DNA from 2 places in the Virgibacillus ihumii genome. Region 2 is predicted to be linked to the other one. Evidence: riboswitches for the same ligand, from Rfam matches in the RefSeq annotation. Region 2 holds a riboswitch; the other holds the start of a gene.
The links. A riboswitch is a leader RNA that binds a small molecule or an ion and turns the genes downstream of it on or off. The one in region 2 is predicted to bind preQ1.
Positions count from the first base shown of each region.

Region 1: linked by a shared signal. The riboswitch ahead of queF (preQ(1) synthase) and the one ahead of queC (7-cyano-7-deazaguanine synthase QueC) in region 2 are both predicted to bind preQ1.

Region 1 is NZ_CACVAN010000001.1:1,708,562-1,724,437, forward strand. It holds gene HUX68_RS08500 (NADP-dependent oxidoreductase) at 1-536, shown strand, start outside; gene HUX68_RS19420 (hypothetical protein) at 868-996, opposite strand; gene HUX68_RS08505 (YndM family protein) at 1,200-1,655, shown strand; gene HUX68_RS08510 (metallophosphoesterase) at 1,947-2,768, shown strand; gene queF (preQ(1) synthase) at 3,093-3,593, opposite strand; PreQ1 riboswitch class I at 3,658-3,704, opposite strand; gene HUX68_RS08520 (LacI family DNA-binding transcriptional regulator) at 3,803-4,780, opposite strand; gene glcP (glucose transporter GlcP) at 4,819-6,186, opposite strand; gene HUX68_RS08530 (galactokinase) at 6,403-7,569, shown strand; gene galT (UDP-glucose--hexose-1-phosphate uridylyltransferase) at 7,574-9,070, shown strand; gene HUX68_RS08540 (aldose epimerase family protein) at 9,077-10,123, shown strand; gene ltaS (lipoteichoic acid synthase) at 10,197-12,152, opposite strand; gene HUX68_RS08550 (N-acetylmuramoyl-L-alanine amidase family protein) at 12,373-13,329, shown strand; gene HUX68_RS08555 (glycoside hydrolase family 84 protein) at 13,532-15,876, opposite strand, start outside.
Region 2 is NZ_CACVAN010000001.1:226,683-242,558, reverse strand. It holds gene HUX68_RS01215 (DUF4317 domain-containing protein) at 1-1,048, opposite strand, end outside; gene HUX68_RS01210 (putative hydro-lyase) at 1,436-2,227, opposite strand; gene HUX68_RS01205 (LamB/YcsF family protein) at 2,247-3,014, opposite strand; gene HUX68_RS01200 (5-oxoprolinase subunit C family protein) at 3,011-4,030, opposite strand; gene pxpB (5-oxoprolinase subunit PxpB) at 4,035-4,736, opposite strand; gene HUX68_RS01190 (NRAMP family divalent metal transporter) at 4,779-6,017, opposite strand; gene queE (7-carboxy-7-deazaguanine synthase QueE) at 6,264-6,986, opposite strand; gene HUX68_RS01180 (6-carboxytetrahydropterin synthase) at 6,983-7,417, opposite strand; gene queC (7-cyano-7-deazaguanine synthase QueC) at 7,414-8,073, opposite strand; PreQ1 riboswitch class I at 8,153-8,197, opposite strand; gene HUX68_RS01170 (dicarboxylate/amino acid:cation symporter) at 8,375-9,583, opposite strand; gene HUX68_RS01165 (MDR family MFS transporter) at 9,731-11,140, opposite strand; gene HUX68_RS01160 (M14 family metallopeptidase) at 11,379-13,118, shown strand; gene HUX68_RS01155 (FAD-dependent monooxygenase) at 13,264-14,391, opposite strand; gene HUX68_RS01150 (acyl-CoA dehydrogenase family protein) at 14,623-15,876, opposite strand, start outside.

The DNA of each region.
Region 1 (15,876 bases), 1.5 Mb from region 2:
CATGGCAATGCCTGGTTGATTTTGCTGGAATCAAAGAAGGCGACAAAGTTCTGGTGCATGCAGGCTCCGGCGGTGTTGGAAGCTTCGCCATCCAGCTCGCAAAGTCATTCGGTGCATGGGTTGCCACAACATGCAGTACGGACAATGTTGAATTCGTTCAATCACTGGGAGCGGATAAAGTTATTGACTATCGCAGTGAAAACTTTAGCGAGACTCTCCAGGATATGGACATTGTCTTTGACACACTTGGCGGCGACATTCAGCAGCAAAGCTATAACGTTTTAAAAGAAAAAGGCTGCCTCGTCTCGATTGCAATGCCGCCGGATCAGGACGTTGCTGAGGAGTATAATATTAAAGCAGGATACGTGTTTCTTGAACCCGACGGCGAACAGCTTGCTAAAATTGGTGAGAAACTGGAAAATGAAACAATCCGTCCAGTCGTTGGAACTGTTATGGATTTGAAAGATATTAAAAAAGCACATGAATTGAGCGAGACACATCATGCGAAAGGTAAGATTGTGCTGAAGGTGAAGTAAGTGGAATTATAGGGTAAGGCCGTCATTTTATGATGGCCTCACTTTTTGCTTTGCTGTAATTAAGTATTTAGGATCATTAAAAATCTGATTCCTTCTATTATGAAGGGTATATGATTTAATTAGGCACAGATAATTTAAACAGCGGTCTTATTTTTTCAGTGTAATTCTTAATGTGTAAATAGATATAATTAGGGCGATAAGCGATATAATGAAAGCAATCCAGATCATTAAAATCAGCCTCTTCTCTTGTTTAGTTAGTATATTTGTTATATACTATGAATAGAATATGGAGTGGGGAAAAGAGAAATATTCCTCTTTTCCCGCATTAGGTTTAAGACTTTCGCTTTCCCGAGCGAGGGTCTTTTTGTTTTTCACGTCTTTTTAACATAACAATTACGAAATTTATAATCGCAACCGTTAAATTAATGAACGACGTTACCAAAACAAGTACCATCTCCATATCATCCCCCCTTTCTTACAGGGGGTGATTTTATATTACCATAATCCTGGATTAAAACAAGTGTTCGTATTAAAAAATCACTTCCTGCTTTTTACTAACTACTTTTATTGTTGCGCACCGGCTCTTCTACCACTAATCTTTCCTGATAAAAAATTGACCTTTAGGGCATGCTAAATGCAAAATCAGAAAGGTGGTAGTAAAAAATGGATCATGTAAAGGCATTAATTATTAAGTTCATTATGTGCACGGCCGTTTTGTGGTTGATACTCGGCGCTTTTTACGGGGTTGAATTTGGAAATATTCTCATGCTCAGTGTACTGCTAACAGCAATTTCGTATATCGTTGGAGATCTTTTTCTCCTCCCCCGCTTCGAAAACTGGGGTGCAACATTGGCGGATTTGGGGATTACATTCGTAGGAATTTGGTTTCTTGGGCCGCTCCTGTTTGAGGAAAATCTTCAAGTTGGCACTGCAGCGATCATTACGGCCATCATCATTGCAGTTGGTGAATATTTCTTCCATAAATATATGGCACGTGAAGTGCTCGACGATCGTGACCACTTTGTAACAGATGAGGACAGAGATGTACAACAAGGTAAGCTGCAGACTGAATTCAGCGAAGAAATAACGGATACTGACCGGAAAAATAAAGATGAGTAGTTAATGGCAATCGCGCGGCACTTTGCTTCCGGTGTCGCGTGATTTTTATTTGATTGACCTTCTCAATCCGCTCCAGCTTTTCATGAAAACCAGACAACAGCTTGAATCATTGTCAAATTTACAATATAATTTTCTGGATTCTACGCTTTCATCATTCGAATTTCCCTTCTCTCATGGCCTTACCCCTGCCTTAACAGTTTTTTTACAAACTAAAAATATTGTATATAATGACATACAATTCACGCTATGCTAAACTTATATCCACAAAATTCCTTTTAATTGGGGTGCCACATGAAAAGACTGTTCATTGTTTTCACATTGCTTGCATCTGTTTATTCGCTTATACGTCGAGTTCATTTTGAAACTGATAATTTCAAGTTGAAAAAAGTTGCATCTAAAACGGATAAGATACCGGCTGAAACAAGCTTTAGCATTTTGCAGATGACTGACTTGCATAATAAAGTATTTGGCTTTAATAATGAACAGTTGGTTGACATTGCAAAAAAAGCCAACCCCAACATCATTGTTCTGACCGGTGATTTACTGGATGATGATACGAAGGCGCTTGGCAGTGTTTTTTCCCTTGTCGAGCGATTAACAGCCAATCATAATCATGTTTATTTCGTCTCGGGAAACCACGATTGGGCAAACGGCCGCAAAGCTGAATTGCTGAACGGTTTACACGACCGGAATGTAACCATCCTGAACAATCGAAACACGCAGATTATAATCGGTGAAAAAACACTCAACCTGGTTGGTGTCGATGATCCTTCTAAAAAACATGAAAACATAGTAGAAGCATTTAAAGACATTGACTTTAATAATTATACCGTACTGTTATCGCATGCACCGGATATTATTAAAACATATCCTTTGCTCAAAGCTGACCTTATTCTAAGCGGACATACACATGGCGGCCAGATACGGGCTCCGTTTATCGGGGCATTGGTTGCACCTGATCAGGGACTTCTTCCTAAGCTGGACAAAGGTGTTTTTGAGATCGGTCCTGACCAGTATCTTTATATCGACAGCGGGCTTGGCACCAGCAGAATTCCGGTGCGTTTTTTAAATCAGAGTCAGTTGAGTTTGGTGACGATTACGGGGAACGGCTAATACTTACTCGATAAATTAACTTTTGAGGGATCGGGGCAAGGTGCTTATTGTTCCACTTGGGAGCTGTGTTTCCCCCATTTGGAGACTGTTCTCTCCCGTTTGGAGACTGCATTCTCCCATTTGGAGACTGTCTCTCCCGTTTGGGGACCGTTCACTCCCACTTCAACAGCTTTCACCCTTCTCAAGCCTCAATCTAATTAAAAAATGACACTTCCCCATCGGAAGTGACCTTTTTTATTCGGCTGCGTATCTTTAAATACACTGCAAACAATGCATACCCAGCTTTTCACTCTCATACGAAAAACAGCAGAACTAACGCATACGCTACCGGTTATCAATTTTTTCCGTATACATGTCATGATTCATCAAACGGTGGTCGGCCATTTTCTCAAATTTAGTTCCGGATTTCCCATAGTTGCAATATGGATCAATGGAAATTCCTCCACGCGGTGTGAACTTTCCCCACACTTCAATATACCGTGGATCCATCAATTCAATCAGATCATTCATGATGATGTTCATGCAATCCTCATGAAAATCGCCATGATTGCGAAAACTGAACAGATACAGCTTTAATGATTTGCTCTCCACCATTTTCACATCAGGAATATAACTAATATAGACCGTTCCAAAATCGGGTTGTCCCGTCATCGGACACAGTGTCGTAAACTCGGGACAATTAAATTTTACAAAATAATCCCGCCCAATGTGCTTATTATCAAATGTTTCCAGCACTTCCGGTGTGTAGTCAAAAGCATAGGTCGTCCCCTGGTTTCCCAGTAAAGACAAATCGGTTAATTCATCATCCTGTCTCCCTGTCATTATCAAAACCTCCTATCAAAAGAAAAAACCACTGCCCAAGGCACATGGTTTTTGAAAAACATTTCATCTGTCCTTAGTTTTTTTAAGAGGGTTTAAGCTAAGAACCTCTTCCATTATTTAATGGATAAATGACATCTGATATACTCGCTTTAGTATACGGTGGAATAACAACAGTGTCAATAACAAACCGGTTCACCATTAAGCCGTCCACTTCAACTCTCCCGCTCAATCAACTCTGTAGCAAGGACTACCTTCTTCGCCACGGTGCGTCCATTCAAAATACGCTCTTCCAGCAGGGAGACCGCCGTCTCACCCATCAATTCGGTATATACTTTGACAGTGCTCAACGATGGTGAAACGTACTTTGCAACACTGGAGTCGTTAAATCCAACGATGCTTACACGCTCGGGTATTTTTACATCAAGATCGTTTAAAGCGCGCATTGCACCGATAGCGATTGAGTCATTTGCACAGAAGAATGCACCGGGAAGGTCATCCCCCAATGTATGGACTGCTTTTTCCATCATTTGATATCCGGATTCAACCGTAAAAGTTCCTTTAAAGCTGTACGCCTTATTAAAACAGCCTTTTTCCTGCAAAATACTACAGTAGCTTGTGAATCGCGGATCATCCAGTACTTCTGTTGATCCGAAAAACTTTTCTTCGCCAGCCAGCATACCGATTTTAGAATGTCCGTGATCCAAAAATCGGTTTAGAATATCCGCTGTTGCTTGATGAAAATCCACAACCACCGAGTCAGCTGATTTTCCGGCATGGATATCATCCACAAAACAAATGGCAGTACTCCATTTTTCCAGCTGTTTCTTCTGCCGGACGGAAAATTTCCCGATTGCAATGATGCCGTCGACGTCGGGCTTTTTCTCGGTATTTTGAAATAAACGAATGTACGCATAACCTGCCCGATCCAGTTTTTTCTCCACGCCAAGTCTGATGGAATAATAGTACATGTCGTTCAGCTCTTCTTTTTCCGTATACCAATGAACAATTGCAATCCGTAGATGCTTATTTTTCTTATCAAGATGTTTTGTGTACCCAAGCTGTCGGGCAGCATCCATAATCTGTTGTTTCGTATCGGCTCCCACGGACAGACTTGGGTCACTGTTGAGAACACGGGAAACAGTAGCTATTGATACATTCGCTTTTTGAGCAATATCTTTTATGGTAGCCATTTCTTCCACTCCGTTCCTGAAAATGCAGGATCATCACCTTACATATTACCTGAATCAGCACCCGAAGTCCGTTTTCTTAGGTCTGCTTCAATTTCCTCAAGACTGCGGCCACGTGTTTCAGGCAAATATTTGATAACGAAAATCATCGCCCCAATTCCAATTGCAGCAAAAATCAGGAATACCTGTTCAATGCCCATTACCTCTGTCAGCAACGGGAAAAATTGCGCAACGAGCAGGCTTCCGATTGACAGTGCCAGTGCAGAAATACCTGTTGCAGCACCGCGGGCACGCATTGGGAACAATTCCGGCAGCATAACCCATAAAACCGGTCCCCAGGTAATCGCGAAGAAAATAATGAACAAGGTTAGACATGCAACAATGATCCAAGCTCCGGCAGTTGAATCAAGCCCTATCGTCCAAATCAAACCTGCCATAATCAATAGCGAAGCAACCATCCCAGCATTACCGGACACAAGCAGCTTTTTCCGATCAATCTTATCAATAATCATGATTGCTACAATGGTCATAATCACGTTAACTGTACCAATCCCGACTGTACCAAGAATGGATGTCACATCACCAAGTCCGGCTTCACTGAAAATGGTTGGTGCATAATAGATTATCGCATTGATCCCAATAATTTGCTGGAATAACGCAAATGCACACCCAATGATCAGTGTCGGACGGAGCCAGGAAGATTTCAGCACATTCCAGGTACTTTCCGAAATGCGATTAATTTCATTCATTTCCTCAATTTCTTTGTCAATTTCATCCGGCTTGCGTGTCAACTTCATCACGCTTCGTGCGGCTTTTTCACTATGATGTTCAAGCAGCCATCTTGGACTTTCCGGCATAAACAGAACACCAATCATTAAAATAAGTGACGGTACTACGGCAAGTCCCACCATCCAGCGCCACGCTTCCATGTCGGCGAAGGCATAGTTTACCAGATACGAAGACAGAATACCGATTGTGATCATCAGCTGGTTCAATGAACTTAACGAACCACGCGATTCCGTCGGTGCCATTTCGGATAAATAAACCGGTACAATTGCAGTTGAACCACCAACAGCAAGTCCGATAATCAATCGCCCCACTACCAGCATAACCATCGTCGGTGCGAGTGCCAATGTCAGCGCACCTATAATAAATACGATAGATATCATAAACACAAGCTTGCGTCGTCCGAACTTATCCGATAACGGTCCACTGAAGCCGGAGCCGAATATCGCCCCGACCAGCATGGAGCTGACGACCAACCCTTCCGTAAAACTTGTCAACGGTATGTCATCTTTTATAAACAATAGTGCACCCGAAATAACTCCCATATCATATCCGTACAAGAGTCCTCCCAGAGCGCCAAGAAAAAATATCATTTTTTTACCTATGTTTTTACTACCCAACATGCCATAACCTCCAATGTATAAATTCATGAATTAGTATACGCTTTCACAATGTATATGTAAAGAACAAACATAACTTTAAAAAGGTACCACAGGTATCACAGTAAAAAATTTATATTTTTTACTAAAATAACTACAATATTTTATTGTATTTTACTTGCTCTTATAGTAAACTAATTCGTAGATGTAAGCGGTTAAACTAGTGAGGAGGATCGCCCCATGAAAAATCTTACCAACGAATTCCAAAAAGTATTTGAGCCCCATGATAACGTACATACGTTTTTCGCCCCCGGCAGAATTAATCTGATCGGCGAACATACTGACTATAATGGCGGTCACGTTTTTCCCGCAGCGATTTCATTTGGTACGTATGCAGTCGGAAAAAAGCGGAATGACACATTATTTCGTTTTTACTCCATGAACTTTCCGGAAACAGGTATCATTGAATGTGACCTTAACGACCTTAGGTATAACGACCAGCACAGTTGGGCTAATTATCCAAAAGGTATGATTCAATATATTCGGGAAGCTGGGTTTTCAATCCCTTATGGAGCCGACATTCTCTTCTATGGGGATATCCCAAACAGCGCCGGCCTCTCTTCATCGGCTTCGATTGAAATGGTTACCGGGGTTTTTTTGGAAAAAATATTTGAGCTGCGGATTGACCGGGTTAACATGGTAAAAATCGGTCAAAAGGTGGAAAATGATTACCTCGGAGTAAACAGTGGAATAATGGACCAGTTTGCTATCGGAATGGGCAAAAAAGACAATGCCATTCTGTTAAACTGTCAATCACTTGACTATAGTTACGCACCGATTAAACTGGAGGATTACTCCATTATTATCATTAATACAAATAAACAGCGCACGCTTGCTGGCTCAAAATACAACGAGCGAAGGCAAGAATGTGAGCAGGCACTTGCTGATTTACAGACCGAACTCCCTATCAGTAGTTTCGGAGAATTATCGGTGGAAAAGTTTGAGGCGTATCAAAATATAATTAAAAACCCGGTTCACCGCAGACGTGCAAAGCATGCTGTCACGGAAAATGCCCGCACCCTTGAAGCCATGCGTGAATTACGCAAAGGGAATTTGTACAGCTTTGGCGAATTAATGAATGCTTCCCACCAATCCTTAAGGGATGATTATGAAGTGACCGGACTGGAACTGGACACGATTGCGGAATCTGCCTGGCGTCAGAAAGGGGTTATCGGCGCACGGATGACCGGTGCCGGGTTCGGCGGATGTGCCATCGCAATTGTGGAAAACGATAAAATAGATACGTTTAAAAGAAATGTCAATAAAGCCTATCAACAGACGGTGGGATATGAAGCGACGTTCTACACCGCCTCTATCAGTGACGGTGCAAAAATGACGGAGGAGTAATCATATGATTTATGAGCATATTGAAGGGTTGATACATCGCGCAATCAGGATCGGTTTAATTAAAAAAATAGATCGTATATATGTACGGAACCAAATCATGCACAAACTTCGGCTCGATTCTTTTCCGGAAAACACCGTGCCTTATCCTAATGAAACGATTCCGGACCTGCTGGATAAGATAGTTGACTACGCTGTCAAGAATCAGGTTATCGACGATGTTTTGGATGAAAAAGAACAACTCAACGCCGACATAATGAACTGTCTGATGCCACTGCCATCAGCCGTCAATGACGCCTTTTGGCAAAAATACGATATGTCACCACAGGCTGCAACGGATTATTTTTATCAGCTGAGCAAGAACAGCAACTACATTCAGACGAAACGAATCGAAAAAAATATTCATTTCAAAACGAAAACCGAGTACGGCGAAATGGACATTACGATTAATTTGTCAAAACCGGAAAAAGACCCGGAACAACTTCGACGGGAACGGGCAAACAAACAAAGTGTCAACTACCCGAAATGTGTTCTTTGCATTGAAAATGAAGGGTATGCAGGAAGGACCGGGCATCCGCCAAGAGCCAATCACCGTGTTATAAGGGTTCCCTTGTCCGAAGAGAATTGGTGTCTGCAATACTCCCCATACGTTTATTACAATGAGCACAGCATCCTGTTTGCAGAGGAACACCGTGACATGCGGATTGACCGGCAAGCATTTGAGCAGTTGCTGGAATTCACCGACAAATTCCCGCATTATTTTATGGGATCCAATGCAGATTTACCGGTTGTAGGCGGGTCCATCCTGGCACACGATCACTATCAGGGCGGACGGGATCGTTTTGCGATGACAGATGCACAGGAGGAATTCTTTTTTCAGCTTGATCGCTGGAATAAAGTTTCTGCGTCTGTCCTCAAATGGCCGCTTTCCGTTATTCGCTTGAAGTGCAGCGACAAAGGAGAGCTGCTTGATGCTGCAACTCACATTTTAAACACCTGGAAGGGATACTCAGACCCGGCTGCGGACATTGAAGCACTCACCGGCAATATACCGCATAATACGATTACACCAATTGCCCGCATACGTGACGGGTTATATGAACTTGACCTTGTCTTGAGAAACAATCGGACAACGGATGAGTATCCACTGGGAATCTTCCACCCGCATGCTGACGTTCATCATATTAAGAAAGAGAATATCGGACTGATTGAAGTAATGGGACTGGCGGTTTTGCCGGCCAGATTAAAAAATGAACTCGATGACGTTAAACAATTTCTGCTTGATGAGAAAAACGGTATAACCGACTCCCATAGGTCATGGGCAGAACAAATGCGAACGGAGTATGGCGTCCAGACTGATGAGCGTGAAGCTGATAGAATTATTGAAACGGAACTGGGCAAAAAATTTGTGCAGATATTGGAATATGCAGGTGTTTTCAAACGAACACCAACCGGAGAAACAGCATTTAAGGATTTCATTGATAAACTGAATAAGAAGGAATGAAGCTGAATGAAAATAATCGAGCAACACTTAACAGAGATTGAACCAACGTGGCAGGAATTTACGTTAGTAAATGATAATCAAACCGAAGTGAGTTTTCTTAATTATGGCGGAATCATCACTGAAATTAAAACCCCTGATCAGGATGGAAATGTGGAAAATATCGTTCTCGGGTTTGAAGACTATAGAGATTATACGGCAAATCCGGCCTTTTTCGGCGCCATTATCGGCCGTGTTGCCGGCAGAATCCCAAATGCTTCATTACCGATAAACAATCAGACGTATCAGCTGTCGGCAAACGAAGGGATTAACCATCTGCATGGCGGCCCGAATGGTTTTCATAGCGTGCTGTGGGAAGCGGAATCCTTCAGAACTGATCATAGTGTGGGAGTCACACTTACACATCGAAGTCCTGATAATGACGGAGGGTATCCTGGCACTCTGGATGTTGATGTAACCTATGAATTAGACAACCAGAACCGCTTTACCATAACCTATCATGCTAAAACAGATAAAACGACCCCGCTCGCACTCACCAACCATTCTTATTTCAATTTGAGCGGGAACGGAAAGCATACCGTTGAAAACCACAGCATTACCATGCCAAGCAAACGTTTTGCGGAATTGGACAGCAACTTCATACCGACAGGCAACATCCTCGATGCGGCGGGCACCCCGTTTGATTTTACAAACGGACGACATATAAAAGGTAGCATCGAATCGGATCATCCACAAAATAAAATCGTCGGCAGCGGGTATGATCATTATTTTCTTTTTGTCAATAGGGTTAAACCGGATGTAAAGGTCTGTGAACCGGAAAGCGGTCGTACCCTGACAGTAACAACAGATGAACCCGGAATGGTTATGTACACATCCAATAACCTCGACGAAAATTTGAAACTGAAGAGCGGCACATCCAGAAACTATATGGGACTGTGTCTCGAAACACAAAGACACCCCGCCACATTATCACACAGCAACTTCCCGCCCATTCTGCTCACACCCGAAAAAGAGTATCGATCCAGAACAACCTTTACATTCGATACTGAAGACTAATAGAAAAGTTCGGGTGGTGCCTCACCGAAAAGTTGAAAAGCAGACCCAAAAGAGTCTGCTTTTTCTCTATAACCTATTTCTGTTTGTTTTCCTGCTTAATATACGAATACTCAGATGCATCTACTGGCTCCCACGATTTACTCGGTTCATAAAATCGTAAGAGATCACCGTAGAGAACATTATCAGACAGTTCCAGTTCATGACGAACTTTTTCAGCCATTTCCTTCATTTCCTTTGTCGGTTCTTGAATAGGCTTACCTGTATCATTGTCATAAAACTTACCGTCAGCCATGGTATACTCCGGAGTGACAAAATCACCGTCACGGAACACCACATATTCTTTATGCTGTTTAGAAAACATATCCGTGCCAAACATAATGTACTTGTTGGCCTTTATTCCCATCAAATGCAGCATTGTCGGCATTACATCAATCTGACTGGTATATTCATGAACAGTTCCTTTTCCATCAACACCAGGAATTTTAATCATAAACGGAACACGCTGCAATTGCGTATGCTTGAAGTCGGTAATCTTTTCTCCGGTAATCTGTTTCATGGCTTCTTTATGATTTTCCGAAATACCGTAATGGTCACCGTAAATCATAATAACCGAATCCTTATACAATCCTGCTTCCTTCAGATCCTTGAAAAACTGCTTCAATGCCTCATCCAGATATCTTGCTGTCTGAAAATAACGGTCCACTGATGGATCTCCAGTATTCGCCGGCTTGATGGATGCTTCCTCATCACTTATCTTATACGGATGGTGGTGCGTTAACGTCATCAGGTGAGCATAAAACGGTTCCTTCAGCGACTTGAGCATTGGTATGGATTGTTTAAAGAATGGTTTATCCTTTAAGCCGTAGTTAACAGTATTTTTCTGGTTCATGTCATAATACTTTGCATGAAAATACTTATCTATCCCAAATTGTTTATAAACCTCATCTCGGTTCCAGAAACTCTTGTTGTCGCCGTGAAAAATAGCTGACGTATAATCCTGCCTTTGCCCCAGAATTGCCGGCAGTGCCTGATACGTGTTATTTCCTTTTGTCACAAATGCCGCTCCCTGTGGCAAAGGATATAGCGACGTATCCATGGTTAATTCCGCATCCGCAGTTTTCCCCTGTGCCACCTGATGAAAGAAGTTATCAAAATACGTGAAATTCTTATTTTCATCGTGCACAAGTGAGTTTAAAAATGGTGTTACTTCTTTACCATGAAGCTTGTAGTCTATTAAAAATGACTGAAACGACTCAAGGTGAATTTTAATAATATTTTTTCCCTTTACCGCCCCAAAAAGTTCTTTATTAGGAGCTGCGTATTTATTTGCAGTATAATTTTCAACCACCGTAATATCATTGCTGTCGGCCAGCACACGCTGTCTGGACGATTTTATCGTTTGAATAGTATCATAGATTGCAAAATTGTACGAGCCCAAATACTTTACAATATAGTTGCGGTCGAACGTTCTGGTTAACAATTCCGGACGATCCGTTTCAGCCAAACCGAGATTGACAGCGAATGCCATAACACCTGCGGCAAGAACAAGTACAGGTTTCCGCAATTTCATACGGCTGTCTGACCAGTTTTTTCTGTTTCGTACATATAGGGTAATTAACACAATGATATCCACTGCATAAAACAGGTCATGCCAGGCAACCAGATTAACAATACTTCCGCCCAGACTGCCAAAGTTATCCGTCTGGGTAAGGGTTGGCAATGTTATATAATCTGTTGCCGACCGGTAATACACGACATTGGCATATAACAAGAAACTCATCAGGAAATCGATGATAATAATCCAGATCCCCGCACGTTTCCCCTTTGCAAATAACGCGATACCAAGAAAGATTAGTGCTGAACTGAGTGGATTAAAGAACAACAGAAATTGCTGCATAGCATTTTGGATATCAAGATTAAATTCATAAATGTATGTCAAATAGGATTTTATCCAAAGCAGACCTACTGCAATAAAGAAGAATCCCCATTTTGATATTGATTTATTCTGATTCATCATTTTATTCATCATTACAATCAAACCTTCTTCAAATTATCAAATTATCTATTCATTGAAACACAAATTTCCATAACAAGCAAGTATAGAAATCATAGAAATATAGTCGAATTATCCCATAACTTTTTCCGACAAAATCCGCGCAGTGACAGGACTTGTCGAAGGGATAACTGTATAAACTCTTTCTTTTCTGGACACTCTTGTAAAATAGCAATCTATTACAGGAGTGAGTTTTATGTTAGGAAAACAATTATTAACGATAATAATAGGAAGTATAGTGACTCTGTTTATTTTCATCCCTGTCACACATGCTGACAATGGAGAAACATACTCAGTTCAAACAGAAGTGCTCGAGGTAAAAAATGCCCCAGCTCAAGGAGCAGAAGTGATCGGACACCTTGTCAGAGGTGACCAAGTGACAATTTTCCAGGAAAAATACGGCTGGGTGCAAACCTATTATAATGGTAAGGAGGCGTGGGTAGCATCACAGTATCTGATTCCAATGATAAAAGATTCCAAGAAGCAGGACTCATCTGCTTACTCAAAATCCGAACAGGATAAATCAACCACTATAAAGGAAGAAACCAAACAATTCACACCTGAACAGGTGCTGACAACCGCCCTGTCAATCAATGCTCACGGTCCATTAAGTGGACACCACATTGTCATTGATCCCGGGCACGGCGGAAAAGATCCGGGTGCAATCGGCATAAGCCATTCCAAGGAGAAACAGCTTACACTGGCAACAGCGAAGACAGTGGCAGATAAACTTAAGGATAAAGGTGCAACCATAACCATAACGAGAAAAAACGACACGTATCTATCATTAAAAAAACGGGTGCAAATCAGTGCCTCCCATGAAGCTGATGCATTTATAAGCATTCATTACAATGCATTTCAAAAATCTGCAGTGGGAGGAGTCAGCACATATTACAAAGCAGGTGAAAACAGCAGTGATCTGGCCAAGTCCATTCAAGGATCGTTAATGAACACGATTAATCTGAATAACCGCGGGGCAAAACAAGCAGATTACTTCGTCCTTCGGGAAAACAGCAATGCCGCAGTTTTAGTCGAACTTGGATTCATCACAAATCCAAATGAAATTAAAGCAATCAAAACAGACGAATACCGGGAAAAAGTCGCGAGAGGTATTTATAGTGGCCTGAAAGAATATTTTAGAGCCAAAGATTAATAGACCCCCTGCAAAAGAGGGCCTGTATACACCAAATCAATCAAACCAAATCTGAGTATAAAAACTATGGTATTCGCGACAGCTTATAGCGAATGCCGAAGTTTTTTATAAGATCTGTCATAACTTAAATAGTTGCCAGCCTATTAAGCTGGCAACTATTTAAAACATATTCGACAATACCAAATGATAATAGAAATTCGATCTACTCCACTATCAAAACGATGCCATCTTTAATTTGGATCCGGGTGCCAATTTGTGCATTGTCTCTGAGCCAATCGTTGGCGTGTATACTTAGCACATATCCATTATCAGGGATTACGGAATTATTTCCACCTCTTTTTACGACACTCCCATCGACAATGGTGACTTCATATCCCCACTGATTAGTCCCGGTGCGCTCACCTTGTTCAGGCGTATATTTTATTAACTCACCTGCGCCACGGAAGGTATTTACGCCATTCAATTCCCTGTAATTAACAACACTTAATTCCCACATACTTTTCATTAGAAACGGTTTCATGATTGGCTGACCTATCTTCTGTGGCATCTCATTAGCCTGTATCATTAAATCCCGCAGTTGATCATGATATTCCTCAGCCCTTTCCCTATTATCTTCTGCTTTTGCCATTAAATATTGAACAGCAACTTCACCAGCCTCACCATATACATTGAGATTCTGTAAGTACGGCTCAATGGCCTTCAGGAAATCATCGTTTTCCAATTGTTTCCGCAAATTTTCAGGAATCTGATTCATTGCTTCAAATTCAGCAATTAATTTTTCTGCAGCCTGATCTGCATTATTCGACTGATAGGCTTTCCAAAATTCTTCAATCGATGGTTTTAGCGTGAATTCCAAAGGAGCCAGTTTTAACACACTTTCCACGAGAAATGGTCGCAACACCCCTACGCCAATTTGTTGAGGGATTTCTTCCGCGCGACTAAAAGCATCAAGCAGTTTTTGTTTATATTCACTAGCTTTATCATCATTCCCGGCTTTTTCTGCCATCAGATATTGAACGGCGTATTCCCCAGCCTCGCCATAAAGACTAAGCTTCTTTAAATATGGATGGATTTCCTCTAAGAAACTTTCATTTCCCATTTTTCTCCGTAAATCATCAGGCAACTGCTGCAGTTTTTCAAATTCTGCTAGCAATTCTTTCTTAGCATGCTCAGCATTGTTTGATTGATAAGCTTCCCAAAACTGCTTAATTAATGGCTCTATTGTCAAAGATTCTCTATCGTTGATTGGAGAGGAATACGAATTCTCAGCGAACGTTTTCAATAACTCCGCTGCATCCCCGCCAAATGATTGAATGCTGCGTTCCCACGAATCTCTTGGATCGTAGTCACCTGGATTCCAACTATAATCAGCAATCGTGAACAACGGAATTTTTGATGCCTCTGCCTCATTCATCGGGTTGGCGGTTAATCCAATCATGCCATGCTCAGTCAGATCGGGATCCCTATTTACCAGCGGACCCAGGAATAAACGATTACGATTATAATCATTCACTGGATAGTTATCCCATAATAGTAAATCATGCTTAAAAATGTTCGAAACCGTTTCTGTGCCTTCCGATGTTATTTTCTCAGAAACTACTTTAGGGCCTGTCCACATTACGATAATGTCGTCATTCAGCAACTCTGCAAACCTTTCGCGATAAGCGGTAGTACCATTACCAGCGTAATCTGTCGGAACAGTAATCAGTCGCTCCGCACCATCGTGTTGCTGTAAAAATTCTTCACTGAACCGATTTAAAAGATACGCATGTGCTGCAGCAACCGGGGTGGGATCATCCCCAAATTTGTTTATATCCTGCTCGCAATGCAAGCTTTTACTTATGTCATCCAGAAAGATTGCGTAGGAACGAACACCAAGATCCCACATCGCCTGCATCTTGTTCTTTAACGAATTGAAATCCTCGTCCCCTGAATAGCAAACCGTATTCCCCGGTGAAAGTGAGAAAGTGAACTGAACATGATTATTTCTGGCTTTATTAATCAACTCCTCCAATTTTTTTAATTCGTCCTTAGGGTATGGTTCGCGCCATTTTTCCCGATGATACGGATCATCTTTTGGTGCATAAATGTACGTATTGAGCTTATTCTCACCATAAAATTCAATTTGGCTTAGTCTGTCTTCATGTGTCCATGGTGGTCCATAAAATCCTTCGATAGACCCGCGAATCGGCATTTTCGGCCAATCGCGAATTTCCACTTCTGGAATCCAGTCCCTGCCTTTTCGATCCTTGATGATTTGCTTAAACGTCTTTGCTGCGTAATAAGTACCCGTTTTGTCTTTACCTGCAAGAACGATTGTCTTGTTATCCACATTTTTTGAAGCAAGTACATAGCCCTCTTCTTTCAATGATTCAGGTCCTTCGACACCAAGCTGATTTAATACAGATGCAGATGACGGATTTTCTCCGGGGCCACCAATCCAAATAGTCACCGGAGTATCTACTTCATCACCAGGTTGCATACGGACAATCCGCTTCACATCCGCCGCCTGCAGTGTATCAACGACTTCATTGACTGCATGGCTGT
Region 2 (15,876 bases):
TGATGGAGATATTCGCAATTTTCGTTTCGATTTTAATCGATTTGGAATTATATTTCGGCACCACACTGGTTGCTTTAAATTCATATTGTTCATCATCAAGTACTGTTTTAAAAGCGGACTCCACTTTTTCCGTGTTCACATCTTCTATTCCACTACTTGTTAAAACCTGTTCAACGTCCTTGTAGTCCATTTTTGGAACATCTTCTTCTTCATTCTCTTCCACAACCCGATGAATCTCATCATATACATTCGATAGCTTGGACGTATTCATTGCCTGATCACCGGCAACTTTATTTACTATTTCTTCAAAAACCAGTTTATCCTGGGCGGCGGTCATAATTTCTTCTGCATCCAACACATCTTCCATAAAATGATAACTCGGTTCATTCTTCTTTCCTGCTGCATAAAGCACACGATTAACATCTGCTGCATTATCCGTGATGGAAGGAAACAAAAATCCTGAAATAGGAGATTTCAGATTAATAATCGGATCGACGACAATATTATACTTGAACTCTTTTTCCACATAGTCAAACAGCAATTCTTTTTTTGGATCCTGCGTTTTATTCATACTGCATAATATAAACGGATTCGAGAAAACCTTGTCCCGCTCACTTTCTTCTGACTCATCACTCATATTCTTCATCGGCTTCATATATTCCCCGTGAATAAACGTTACAACAATATCCATTTCATATTGCTTGTCTTTCAGCATCTTCTCGACAAGCTGAAGCATCTGCTGTTTCCATTCTTCGGTATCATTGCTTAACAGCCCTTTATGGAGGATAAGCTGACTGCTGTTTTCCACGTCACGCTGAAACTTTAATTCAAATAACTTTTCATCCGGTTGACCTGACAGCACTTTTTTGAAATTGTCCAGGAACAATTCCTGCTGTTCCTGTTCCAGCATGTCAAACGGCATACTCTGGTGATGGTAAATATCACTCGATTCCTTCATGATGTACACGTTAAAAATGTCATGTATTTTCAATAATTCATTATCTGGTTTAAATTGTTTTCGGATATCTGCAATATCTTTTTTATCCAACGTTGTTCCACTCCCGATTTAATAATATCAATGTGCATTTTGTGGCACACATTCTATCATTTTATCATAGAAGCGGGCTGGATTTCGTGTGGTTAATCATAGATTGTTTTTATATGAAAATCTACACAAAAAAAGCTGGGACAAAAGAGTTTTATCAAAAGAAAAATACGAATTAATTAAAAATGGTGCATATAGCCGCTCCGGAAATATACTTCGCTTTCCGCGGGCGGCTGTTGAGCCTCTTCGTGCTACGCACTTCAGAGTCTCATCTAGGCCTGTCCTCCCGCAGGAGTCTACGTATATTTCCTCCGCTATATTAGTGGATTGTTCATCTTTTTCGATAAACTTATGCGTTTTGTCCCAGTCTCTTTTTAGTCAATAGGGTTATTAGAGCACGGAAAACTGCTCGTCCTTCAAATCTGTAATAAACATATGGCCTGGTGCATGGGTAATCATAATTTCCGGCTTGCTGTTCATCGCCACTGCCTGCGGGGTCACGCCGCACGCCCAAAATACCGGTACCTCTCCTTCATTGATGGTAACTGAATCGCCGAAGTCGGGTTGATCCAGATCATGGATTCCAATTGTATCAGGACTTCCAATATGAACCGGAGAACCATGTACCGACGGGAACCTCGATGTAACCTGAACCGCCCGAACAACATCCTTTTCCTGCATAGGCCGCATGCTGACAACCAATGGACCTTCAAATTTCCCCGCCCGGATACATTTGCGATTCGTGATATACATTGGTACATTGCGTTGTTCCTCGATATTTCGAATCGGAATGTCATTGCGGATTAATGCCTGTTCAAAGGTAAAACTGCACCCGATTAAAAACCCAACCATATCATCATGCCAAAGATCCTTTATATTCGTACGTTCATCATCGAGTACGCCATTCCGGTAAATACGATATTTGGGTATATCAGTCCGTAAATCGGCTTCAGGTGCAACTGCAGCCGGTGCAAATAAACCGGGTTCCGTAACATCCAAAACCGGACAAGCCTTTGGGTTTCGATGGCAAAATAACAAAAATTCAAATGCGGATTCTTTAGGAAGTACAACAAGATTCGCCTGTGTAAATCCACTGGAAACACCGGACGTCGGCTTCACCCACTTCCCATCGCGAATCAACTGCCGCGCCTCAGCGGGACTCACATTTGCAAGTGTATTCACAAGAAGACCTCCTTATCTTTTATGGTAAAAACGTACCTATCTTTGAAACAGAGATATTTTCACTGGCCAATTTCTGATTGATATGCTGTGCAAATTCCAGCGCATGAATGCCATCACCGTGAATACAAACCGTATCCGCTTTAATGGAAATATCTGTACCTTGCTGGGACCGCACTGTTCCGTTGTTCGCCATCTCCACAACTTGACTGGAAGCAACTTCCTGATCCAATATAAGAGCATCCTTCTCACGTCTGGATGTTAACGAGCCATCTTCCTGGTATGTCCGGTCAGCAAACACTTCACTGGCTGTCGGCAACCCGATCTTTTCACCGGCTTTGACCAGTTCCCCTCCTGCCAAACCAAACAGAATCAGCTCCGGATCCAGATCATAGACCGCTTTTGCAATACTTTCCGCAACATCTTTATCTTTTGCGGCATGATTGTATAAAGCTCCATGTGCTTTCACATGCTGCATCTTTGCGCCTTCCGCTTTAACAAAACCTTGCAGCGCACCCACCTGATAAATGACCAATTCATAAATTTCTTCCGGAGATAATGCGATATACCTTCTTCCAAAACCGTTCAAATCCGGAAAACCGGGATGTGCCCCGATACCGACATCTTTATCCAATGCCATTCTTACTGTCTTCCGCATTGTGGACTGATCACCCGCGTGAAATCCGCAGGCAATATTTGCCGAGGTAATATAATCAAGGATTTCCTCGTCCCGTCCCATATTGTATACGCCGAAACTTTCCCCCATATCACAATTTATATCGATTTTCATGCATAGTCCTCCTGTTCTTTTTTCAAATGAATGCTTACCTTCAGTTGTTCAAACTCCTTTTCGCTTTCCACCAGCAATGCCTGTGCTTCGCTGTGCTGAATTTCGTTAAAATAAATTTTTTCGCCTGGTTTTAATTGTGCCATAACCGGCAAGTCCGCTGTAATTACCTGGCCGATTTTGGGATATCCGCCCGTCGTTTGCCTGTCAGCCATCAGAACAATCGGGTTTCCATCCGGCGGAACCTGAATCGTACCGAAAGATACCGCTTCAGACAATAGATCCTTCTGATTCTCCAACGCCAATTGCGGTCCATTTAACCGATAGCCCATACGGTCAGATTGGGTGGAAACACCAAAGGCTTCTGACAAATACAATGCATGGCTTTCTTTGGTGAACCATTCGGACTGCCGCCCCGGAATTGTACGTATCACTGCCCCATCGCGATAATCAGGCAAAGGATCAAGTGACACACCCCAATCCATTTCAAGAAAATGCTCAGCACCAGCTTGGTTCTGCATTTGTTCTATCCGCATTGCCGCATATTGGGATGGCGTACCGACCGCCAATGCATCCTTTTTTTGCAATGCCCGTCCATTAAACCCGCCAATTCCGGCCCGTAAATACGTGGAACGGCTGTCCATAACCGGAGGCACATCAATACCTCCTGCAGCAGCCATATATGTACGGCAGCCTGTCCGCACTGAGGAAAACTTCAATGTGCTTGCTTTTCCGATCCAGACAGCTTTATTCATCTGAACCGGTTTTCCGTCAATTTCCGGTGCCATATCCGCTCCGCAAATGGCAATCAGTGCATCTTCCTGAAATTCAAGGATCGGTCCGGCAATCGTCATTTCCAGTACTCCGGCATCCGGTGCATTATCAACAAGTAAATTGGCAAGTCTGCTGGAACTTGCATCCATTGCACCACTTACAATAACACCATATTTCTGATAACCAGTACGTCCTGAATCCTGGACTGTTGTTAACAGTCCGGACTTTATTACGTTAATACTCATGGCTTCACCCTCCCCAATTGCTGTACTGTTCTTCGGATATGGGGAAAAAGCGAATGGAATCGCCTGCCTTCAATAAGATAGGTACCTCCTCATCCGGCCGGAACAGCTTTACAGGCGTTCTTCCAATCAATTGCCATCCGCCAGGTGTTTCAATCGGATATACCCCGGTCTGACTGCCCGCGATGCCCACTGAACCAGCAGGAATGTGTAATCGAGGTGAATCTTTTCTAGGCGTAGCAATCTGCTTTGACATACCGCCGATAAACGGGAACCCCGGTGCAAATCCAATCATATACACCGTATAATCCCCATTCACATGAATATCAATTACCTCCTGCTCCGTAAGGTTATTCTCATGAGCAACCACTTCCAGATCCGGACCAAATTCTCCCCCGTAACATACCGGAATCTCGACGATATTGGATTCTGTATCGGGGTTTTCCGGAAGCCGGGAAACCATTTTTTCAATTTCACCCAGCATCATATGATATGCGTTCGTCCCGGTCGAATTCCTAAGCACTTCCATCACATTATAAAAAATAGTAATGGTCGTATAAGCCGGGATATATTCGACCATGCCGGTCAGCGGATGGTCATCCAAACAGGCGGAAACAGTCCTGATTTGCTTTTGTATTTCATCGGACATATCCTCACCGAATTCCATTACAATCGCTTTATCCCCCAGCGGTGATACTGTATATTCCATAATCCCTCTCCCTTCGACTTACAAATGCGCTGAACAATTACGTCAGCCTGTCCATATATCGGCAATTCCCTGAAGTGAGAAGTATCCTGCAATAATTGTAATTAATACTGCCACTGCACCAAAAACAATCATCCATGTCGGGTGATGATAGTCGCCGACTATTTTTTTGTTTCTTGAAGCAACAAGAATCGCACCCAATGTAAGCGGCAGAATCAGACCATTCAGCGATCCGACAAGCACCAGAATCTTCACCGGTTCTCCAACCAATACAAATATTAGTGTTGAGAAAACAATAAATCCGATAATAAAGATATTGTTATATTTTTCAACAACCGGATGAAAGGAGCGCATAAACGATACACTGGTGTATGCCGCACCGATAACCGATGTAAGTGCTGCTGAAAATAAAACAACTCCAAAAATTTTATAACCGGCATCACCCAATGCATACTGGAAAACGGATGCAGTCGGATGACTTTCAGACAACGTGTACCCTGCAGTCACCACTCCAAGAATGGCCAGGAATAAAAATACGCGCATTATCCCTGTTGTAAAAACACCCCAGTTGGCAGCTCTCCCGGCAAAACCGGCATTTTCTTTCCCTTTAATTCCAGCATCAAGCAGCCTATGCCCGCCTGCGAACGTTATATAACCGCCTACAGTACCGCCGATTAACGTAATGGCAGGCAGCAGCATTGCTCCATAATCCCCCGGGAATACGCTGTTTACAGCTGCTTCTGCGACTGGCGGGGAAGTTGTAACCATCACAATAGCAACCATTGTTAACATGACTATTCCAAGTGTCAACGCAACATAATCCATAATTTTACCTGAGTTTTTCAAACTGAATACAATTACGGCAAGAATCGCGGTAATGATTGCTCCAACCTTGGGTGAAATACCAAATAAAACGTTCATCCCCAGACCTGCCCCACCGACATTACCGATGTTAAATGCCAGGCCGCCTAAAACAATTAAAATGGCAATGAACGTTCCCAATCCGGGCAATACCATATTCGCTACATCCTGCCCTCGTTTTTTGGAAACGACCAATACGCGCCATATGTTTAACTGTGCGCCGATATCGATAATAATCGATACCAGAATCGCAAATGCAAAACTTGCTGCAAACTGGTTTGTAAAATAAGAAGTTTGCGTCAAAAATCCAGGTCCAATCGATGAGGTAGCCATCAGGAAAATAGCTCCCCAAAATACTTGCCTTTGCTTTTTCGTCATTTTTCCGGTGTTTAAATCGGATTCATCATACTCACGTTTGGACATAATCGGCCTCCATTCATCTTCATTGTATTTTTTCATATTTTATAATATTCGACAAGAATTGCCAAATCCCTTCTAAAACAAACCGATTCGTATTTACAAAAACCCGGCAGCTTCCGAATCCGAAAGAGCCGGGCAGATTATGACAGACATGATGTACATCAGGTACCAGACAACTATAATTTACTTTGTGCAAAAGCCCCATCGATATATATTTCAAAGAGTTATCACCGACTGGGATAATACTTTTCACACTCCCCGCTTATTCCCCCATAAATAAGTATGAAGCTGCGGAAGCACACGAACATTTCGTAATTCATGACTGTCCATCACCTGATCCACCAGCCAGTCATACCGATTCACCAGCCTGCGAAGAAGCTGGTCATCATCTGCATTTCCGGTATCGTCATTACCAACCTGCAAAAATATTGGGACATTTGGATATCGTAAATGAACCCTCTTTGCATACTCCAAATCAGCCAAATCAAAAATAACAATCTTTAAACTGCAAGTTCCTTTTTGTTCTTCCTGCAGTGAAGTAATCATATCATCAAGTACGAAAAAATTGGTTTTCATTCCTGAACTGGGTGGTTTAGGTGACAGGGTCAACTCGTCAATATCGGTAAACCACGGCTGCCACTTGCTACCTTGCGTTTCCAACGCGATCGTTACCCGATTCTCATGTAACAAATCAACAAAGTCTCCCAACGCGGAAAGCAATGCCGGGTTACCCCCTGAAATGGTTACATGAGCAAATCGCCCGCCAGCCTGACGATTCAGTTCTTCCCAAACCTCTTCCGGCTCCATCAGCTTGATGTTTTCTTTTTCTGAGCCGTCCCAAGTAAACTTGGAATCACACCATGAACAGGAATAATCACACCCCGCCGTCCGGACAAACATTGTTTTTTGTCCAATAACCATCCCTTCTCCCTGAATGGTTGGACCAAAAATTTCAAGAATTGGCAGCTTCATTGATCCGTTTCCCCCTTTGGCCGATAGATGCAATAACTTGTAGGTGTCTCACGTAAAAAAACCTGAAGGCAAACAGGCTGATTATCCAGATTATTCAAATAGCCTTGGATAATCTCGTAAACTTTTTCTGCCACGACTTCGGTTGTTGGGAAATAAACCTGCTGATTGGAAAAAACGGGATCCTCATTCAATGTGGTGTGATCAAACCGCTTATGAATCAAATCCTTAATCGTTTTAAAATCGGCCAGAAAACCGATTTGATTCAGTTGACCACCAGCAATCGTTATATTCACAAAATACGTATGGCCGTGAGTGTATTGGCATTTCCCTGCTGACTCATCAGCAATATAATGAGCTGCGGAAAAATGGAACTCTTTATTCAATTCATATGCATAATCATGGTCGGGAACAGGGTAAATTTGCTGCATCATTTTACCACCCCTCGACGCATTTCGTATTGCTCCAATCCGTTACTGCGGAGTTTACACGATGGACATTCTCCGCAGCCTTCCCCCTTGATTCCGTTGTAGCATGTCAGCGTATGTTCTTTCACAAATTCAAATGCACCAAGCTGATCGCTCAATTCCCACACCTCTGATTTATCCCGCCACATTAATGGTGTATGCAGGACAAACTGGTCATCCATGGACAAATTCAGTGTCACATTCAACGACTTGATAAAATTATCCCGACAATCCGGATACCCGCTGAAATCTGTTTCACTTACACCCGTAATAATATGTTTGGCACCGATTTGTTTTCCCAGAATAGCGGCAAACGATAAAAACAATAGATTCCGTCCTGGTACAAATGTTGACGGTATTTCATCGTCCGTAATTTTTATCTCTTCCCGTGTTAAGGCATTTGGTGCAAGTTGATTTAACAAATCCATATCCAGCTCATGCTGACGAACATTTAATTTGGCACAAATTTCTTTTGCACATTCCAGTTCAGCAATATGACGCTGCCCGTATTGAAATGTGACTGCCTCCACATGATCAAACTTCCTCAATGCCCAAAACAGGCATGTCGTACTATCCTGACCTCCGCTGAAAACAACTACTGCACTTTGATTTTGACTACTCATTTTCTGTCCCCTTTCTCAAATGAAAGAAAGAGATTCAAAAATACCATAAAAAAAGACAGCACTAAGAAGCCACTGTCTTGTCTCCCTAGTTTTTTATAGAGGGATGGTTTCGAACCTCTCCTGCATCATGCAGATTTCTATATTTTATTTCACCTTCTAGCTTAGCATGCCTGCAAATTCCTGTCACGTGGTCGATTGCGGAAAATCTAAAAAACGATGCAGCAGGGAATACCCATCGCATCGTTTTTTCTTTCTTCACTTCATCTTAAGAATTTCTCCATATCCTGGTTGGTCAAAAATCCTACCCCGCATCTCCACCGGAAACTTTTTTCTCACTCGCATCCACAACAACACTTGCAGCAGCATCACCTGTGACATTGACCGATGTGCGCATCATATCCAGAATACGATCAATACCACCAACCAATGCAATACCTGCAAGCGGCAGGTTAACTGCACTTAATGCCATCGTGAGCATGATGAGACCAGCCCCTGGTACACCAGCGGTTCCAATTGATGCTAAAGTACCGATCAGTACAACTGTAACCATCTGTGAAAAAGTCAAATCGATTCCAAAGTATTGGGCAACAAACATCGAACAAAGCCCGACATACAATGCTGTTCCATCCATATTGATGGTCGCGCCCAACGGCAATACGAACGTGCTTGTTTCTTTGGAGACGCCAAGGTTTTCCTGTGCACTCTTAATCGTTACCGGCAATGTACCGGAACTGCTGCTTGTACTGAAGGCAACGGCAGAAGCAGGAAAAATACCTTTAAAAAATGTAACCGGGCTCATTTTACCGAGTGATTTAACAACCAATGAATAGACTACAAACAGTTGGATAATACACCCTGTAACCATTGCCAGAATCAGCTTGATTAATGGAAGCAATACATCCAATCCATACTCCCCCACAACAGGAGCAAGCAGTCCAAATACACCGATCGGAACAATAGTCATGACCATGCCGGTTATTTTGTACATTACTTCCGCAAACCCATCAAAAAAATCTTTTACCGGTTTGGCTTTTTCCCCTACTAATGTAATAGCAATTCCAATCGCTAATGCAAAAAAGATAATTTGCAGGATATTACCTGACGCCAATGATTCAAACGGATTTGTCGGTACGATATTTAAAATAGTTTGTATAAATCCCTCTGTTTCGGTCGGTTCAGGGGCTTCTTTTCCATCCAGCGATACGTCAATTCCACTTCCGGGTGAGAAAATTTTCCCTACTATGACACCAAGCGTGATGGCGAACATACTGGTTATTAGATAAAAGGCTACTGTTTTCCCACCCAGTCTGCTGAGTTTTCGAACATCACTTGTGCTGGCAACCCCAACAACAAGTGTAGCAAGTACTAAGGGAGCAATAATGAATTTAATTAATCGCAGAAATAAATCCCCCAGCGGTTGAACAACTTGCGCTTTTTCACCGAATATGACACCGGTTACAATCGCAAGTATAAATGCAGCAATCAACTGCCAGATCAGACTTTTCTTCATAATAAACGCTCCTATCATTTATATATCTTTCAAAATCCGACGGACCTCTACTAAACTATCACAAATGAAAGGAGCGTACAATTAACTGAGGAGAAACAGGCTAATGTTCCTAGTCTGTTACAAATTTTAACAGCAGCAATTTACACATCATTCATTTTCAGCAGGCTGCTTTTGCCTTTCTAAAAACAAAGAAAGAATCAACCCCGTAATAGCAAACAGAAATGCGACGAAAAAGGCATGTTTCACACCAGTCAAATAAGTTGCCGGCTGCACGACTGCTTCAGATCCGGACCCTACCCTCGTGATGAATGAAATAATAAACGTCAGACCCAGCGATCCCCCGAATTGGCGGGCCGTATTAATCACTGCCGTCCCATGCGGTATCAGTTTATCAGGAAGCGCGTTGACTCCGGCTGTCATGATCGGCATATTAATCATAGCCACACCGCCCATGGCAATCATGAATAATACGACCGTAATGGCGAATGGTGTATTCAGACCAAGAATAAAATGAAAGCCGAACGTACTTACGTTAAGCAGTACAAAGCCAAGAATTGCGATGGTTTTACCGCCATATTTATCAAACAATTTCCCCGCAAAGAGAGACATGACAGCGAGTGTCAAAGCACCGGGCATCACAATCAACCCACCATAATAAGCAGAGAACTGCTGGGCGTTCTGCACATACATCGGCAAAATCGTCTCAATGGATATGAGTAAACTGAACGACAGGATGGAAATAAACGAAATAAGCGCAAAAACAGGGACTTTAAGCACACGCAATTCCAAAATAGGAGTTGCAAGCCGAAACTGACGTACCGCAAACAAGCCTAATGCCAAAGCTCCTGCAATCATACTGACAAGTGTTACCGGGTCAGTTAATCCATCCCCCTGTAATTTATTAAAACCGAAAAGCAAACCGCCTAAACCAATCGTTGACAACATAATAGACTGCATATCGATTTCCGTTTTTCGCTGCTCCGTGATATTGCGCATATACAAGTAAACCAAAAGCAGAATACACGCTGCAATCGGCAATGTCAGCAAAAACAGGGAACGCCACTCAAAATATTTTATTAAAACACCGGAAATCGGCGGCCCCACCGCGGGAGCAACGTTAATCACCAACCCGGCAATTCCCATCGCATAACCTCTTTTTTCCTTTGGATACAGCAGAAACAAAATTGTCTGCATTAACGGAATCATAATCCCGGAACCCATCCCTTGAATAACGCGCCCTGTTATCAGGACGGGAAAAGAAGGCGCGATTAAACAAATCAATGTTCCCACAAAAAACAAGAACATGGCACTCATCATCAAAGACCTTGTTTGAAATTTATCAATAAAATAAGCCGTTATCGGAATCAAAACGGCTATTGTTAACATATAGCTGGTTGTCAGCCATTGGACTTCTGTTGAGTTAACCGCGAACTCATCCATAATTTTAGGAAAAGCCGTTATGAGCAGAAACTGTGTCAAAACAGATAAAAAAGCAGCTGACAATGCGATTGCCACAATTAATCGCCGTTGGAAACGTGTCAGATTCAAAGCATTCATCCCGTCTCCCCTCCTCTCCCCATTTAAGCTTCCAATTAGTCTAAACACCATATTACATCCCAAACAATGTTTCGGCAATCAAACAGCAAACCGTGCTATTATCCAAGCCATGATTCTTTATACTACATTCTTCCTATTCTTAAAAACACATCTTTTGTCGGAAGGAGTAATTTCCCTCAACCACGAATTAGCCTGATAGGACGAAAAATGTCTAAAACTATCAAAGGAGGAATGCATCTTGACAAGAAAATCCTTAACTATTTTATTTCCATTAATTTTAATTCTTTCCGTATTGTTTGGCAGTCAACTAGTTGGTGAGAAATCTGCCGAGCCGAATAAAAACGAAAATCATTTGAAAACATCGGACATACCAGTAGCAGGACAAATGGGTTCAGATTTCACACCTTATTTTGGAAAGAAATATGACTTGCCTGAACAAGTTGAATGGCTGTATCCATCTCCTGATATTGAATTTAAAACGCCAGGTTTTAAGGAAGGGAAAAAGAATTTTACGACCCAACGTGAAATGATGTCGTTTTTACGCGAATTGGATTCTTCCAGTGATCTTATGAAAATGAAGACGGCGGGGAAATCCTTGGAAGGTCGTGCATTGCCCGTGCTTATTTTATCAACCAGTCATGATAATAAAGCGGAATTTAAGGATAAAACAACGGTGATGTTGGAGGGGCAGGTCCATGGTGATGAACCAACAGGAGGTGAATCTGTTCTGGTTATGGCTCAAAAACTGGCAAAAGGTAAGCTTGGTCAGAACGTATTAGATAAAATCAATGTCGTTTTGGTTCCAAGGATTAATCCCGATGGTTCTCGCTACTTTCAACGCCAGACCGCCAATCGGTTAGACGCCAACCGGGATCACATAAAAATGGAACTCCCGGAAATTCGTACACTGCACAAAATTTTTAATCATTATCAACCAGAAGTCGTTATTAGTGCCCATGGTTATCTGGCACTTCCCAGCAAATTTCCAAATGCAGCCGATAAATTTCCTGGAATAGGGGATAAAGGAGCCTTGCCTTACCACGACATTCTTTTGGCACCGGACTTAAACCTCAATATCCCGGAATCGGTACGCAACAAAGCAGTCAACTGGTTTATTAAACCGACCCATAAAAAGCTTAAGAAAAATGGTTTTTACTCTTATCCATACTACTTGATGAAAAAGTCTGCGGAGAAACCAACAGTTACAGGCGGCAGTCTCGCAGCCGGCATAGATACCAATGCTTATGGCCTTCAGCCAGCATTTACGATTCTTGTGGAGAGCCGTGGATATGGTTTAGGTCGGGAAACCTTTAAACGGCGTGTAGCTGCATCAGTAAACGCGCATACGAATTTAATCAAAATGACCGCCAAACGTGCAACAGCAATAGAATCAATCATAGAAAATGCCAAAGCCAAGATTACGCGCGAAGGTAAAAAGATAGGAGAAAAAGATAAAATTGTCTTGGATTTTAAACGCCAGGAACTTCCCGGTCAGCAACACTTAAAAGTCGTTGATATCGCAGAAGGAGCAGTCGAAGAGATTCCCGTTGACTTTTACAGTTCCATAAATGCGGTCCCAACTGAAGAGATTGTTCGTCCAACAGCGTATATCATGCCTCCAGCCTATCATAAGGTAGCAAAAAAACTGAAATTGCAAGGAGTAGACGTCAAAAGGCTTGATGAATCCAAAACCTTAACTGTTGGACGCTACAAAGTGACAGATAAAAAGGTAGATGAAAAGTATTACCAAGGCCATTTATTAACCCATGTTGAAACAAATATTAAGCAGAAAAAATATCAATTTCCTGAAGGCAGCTATGTATTCAGTTCCGCACAACCAACAGCTAACCTGATTGCCCTGGCTCTTGAGCCGGAATCCCCGGTGGGTTATGTAACCTATAATTATCTGCCTGTAAATATTGGGGACGTAGTTCCTGTATTCCGTTATATGAAGGAAGGTAAAATTGTGGAGAAGTAGAGGAGTTTAAATAATAGGATGATCCTACTTTCGAATAATAGATTGATCAATTGTTACTTCCAACTGCCCTGTTAAAGGGCAGTTTTTTTGCCTGTCATTTACCATGGAAGCGACAGTTTCACCTCCACTTCCCCAAACCCATCAGCTATTTAAATAAGAAAGTCAATCTACGAAACAGTAAAGATTTTGGAATCAGCGGAAATACGGTGTTCCGAAATCCAATTAATAATGGGTTTTGCCACTGTGCTGCCCAGCCAATTTGTCTGGAAAGCTTAATAACTTTGTTTGCTTTTTTAACACGCTTTGTATCATAACGTGACAAAGCTGCGGTCATAGAAGATTCATTGTCAATGGCAAGCATTAATTCATACGCATCCTCAATTGCTTGCCCCGCTCCCTGCCCCATATTCGGTGTTGTCGTATGAGCAGCATCACCCAGTAAAATAACGCGATCATAAACAAAGGATTCCAACGGTTTAATATCATACAAATCGTGATGCAAAAAATAAGCATCCTCCGATTCACTGATTAAGCGTGCTACTACAGGAGAAAAATGGGAAAACAAACTCGCCGTCTCGTTTTTATTCAAACTTGCATAGTGTTCATCATTTTCAACGGCATTAACACAAGCAAACCAGTACACATCACCATTATGAAGCGGTGCCCAGCCAAATCGCCCTTGTTTGGACCATGCTTCGGATGAAATATGTAACGGAACATCTCCCTTATTCTTCGCAATCCCGCGCCAGCACGTATAACCTGCATAACGCGGAACACTACTCGGCATGAGGTTTTGACGAAAGATGGAGTGAATTCCATCAGCCGCTACAACGTAATCAAAATTATGCTTCGTATTATCCTGAAAAGTCAGGGCGACAGAATCATCATATTGCTCAAAGTCAATCACCTGTTTATCAAAATGAAAATTGGAACCGTCAACTGCACGGAATAACGCTTCATGCAAATGCGCCCGATGAATTGTAATCGTTTCCTCATCGAATTTCTTCTTTAACAGAGAAAAATCAATCTTATTCATTACCTTCAAATCGCCATTCAAAAACTGCTGCTCTTTAAGTGGCATACCAGCCTTTACAACATCTTCTGCAATCCCCATCCGATCTAACGCAAGCATCGCATTACTGCCAAGTCCCAGACCGGCACCAAGGGGTTTAAACGAACGCGCCTGCTCAAATACATGCACATCCATTCCTATCTTACGCAGTCCTGCAGCTAAAGCAAGACCACCAATACCACCGCCAACAATCGCAATCATCACTGAAACCACCCCCAGCGCGTTTCCTCTATTATACAATGGACCGTTTGTTTATAAAATGAAACACGGTTGCTGAGGTACATTTCAAAAAAACCTGAACCACTGTGGATTCAGGTTTTTTATCAGGATGACAAGAATTGAACCTTTCCCGTGTCTCTAAGTTAGGTATTGTTCATTTTTAAAATTGAAGATTCTAGTTATCTTCCAACCCCTCAATATTTTTACATAAACTCAGCAGCTCAATTCTTCGTATACCACCTGTTCATACAACTCCGCCATTTCTTTACTTATCGATTTCGCTTTTAATTCCTGGGTAACCTGGTCGTCCTCAGCAAAAACATCAAGACGATCTTTTAACATTTGCCATTGCTCCACTAATTCCGGCGCTGCCATTCCGTCCAGTCGTTCTTTCAAATCATGAAAAAAAATCTCATGTGCGGAAAACTTATTGACCAAACGAATCAACTCCAGTCCGAGAATATTTGCGGTGCCCTCCCAGACAGTTAACACCTGTGCATCCCGGAGCAGTCTTGGGGTGACAAAGTCTTCAATATAACCGTTTCCGCCGTGCATTTCAATTGCCTCATGCGCAAAAGCAATTGCCTGTTCTGCTGACTCCTTTTTCATGATGGCAATCAGCAGGCGATTTAGGGCCTCTTCCCCTTTTGTCGCATTTCCGTTCGTAACCTTTTCATACAATTGAACCATCTCGAATGTAGCTGCCGTTTCTGCCTCCAGTTTCCGCTTAAGCCGATTGAGTGTTTGCTGAACCATTGGAAATTCAACCAGCCTTTTGCCAAAAGCTTCACGGCGCTCAGCATATGCTTTTGCTTCAGCATAGCTTCTACGCATGATACTAATAGATGCAATTGTATTGCAAATTCGTGATAGATTAAGAGCCTCCATCATATAGTAGAATCCGTGGTTTGGATCACCGACCACATATGCTTTTGCCCCGTCAAACTCCACTTCAGCAGATGGAACTGCACGTACACCAAGCTTATCCTTTAACCGCCGAATGCGCAGATGGTTCACACTTCCGTCTTCTTTTTTCCATGGAACGGCGAACAGTGTTAGACCGCGTGTTCCGGCTGGCGCTCCTTCCCGTCTTGCGAGAACCATGGCAACGCCGCACATCCCGGCATTTGAGGCAAAATATTTTTCACCATGCAACCGATAGTGACCATCTTCCTCTTTTGCCTGTACCACATTGGCACCAACGTCAGATCCGCCTTGTCTTTCCGTGAGAAATGTGGCACCCTCATACAATTCGACATCACCGGTTGAACAGACATGCGGCAAAAACCGTTGTTTAACCGATTCATCAGCATAGTGGTCAAGCAAATAAGCAGTTGCCTGGGTCAGTGTAACTGGGCAGTGGAATCCCGGTTCAGCCTGTGACAACAGATAACCCTGCGCAAAACTGTAGGTATAGTTTCCTTTCCGCCCAAGTTCAGGTATCTCTTTGTGCACATAGCCGACAAT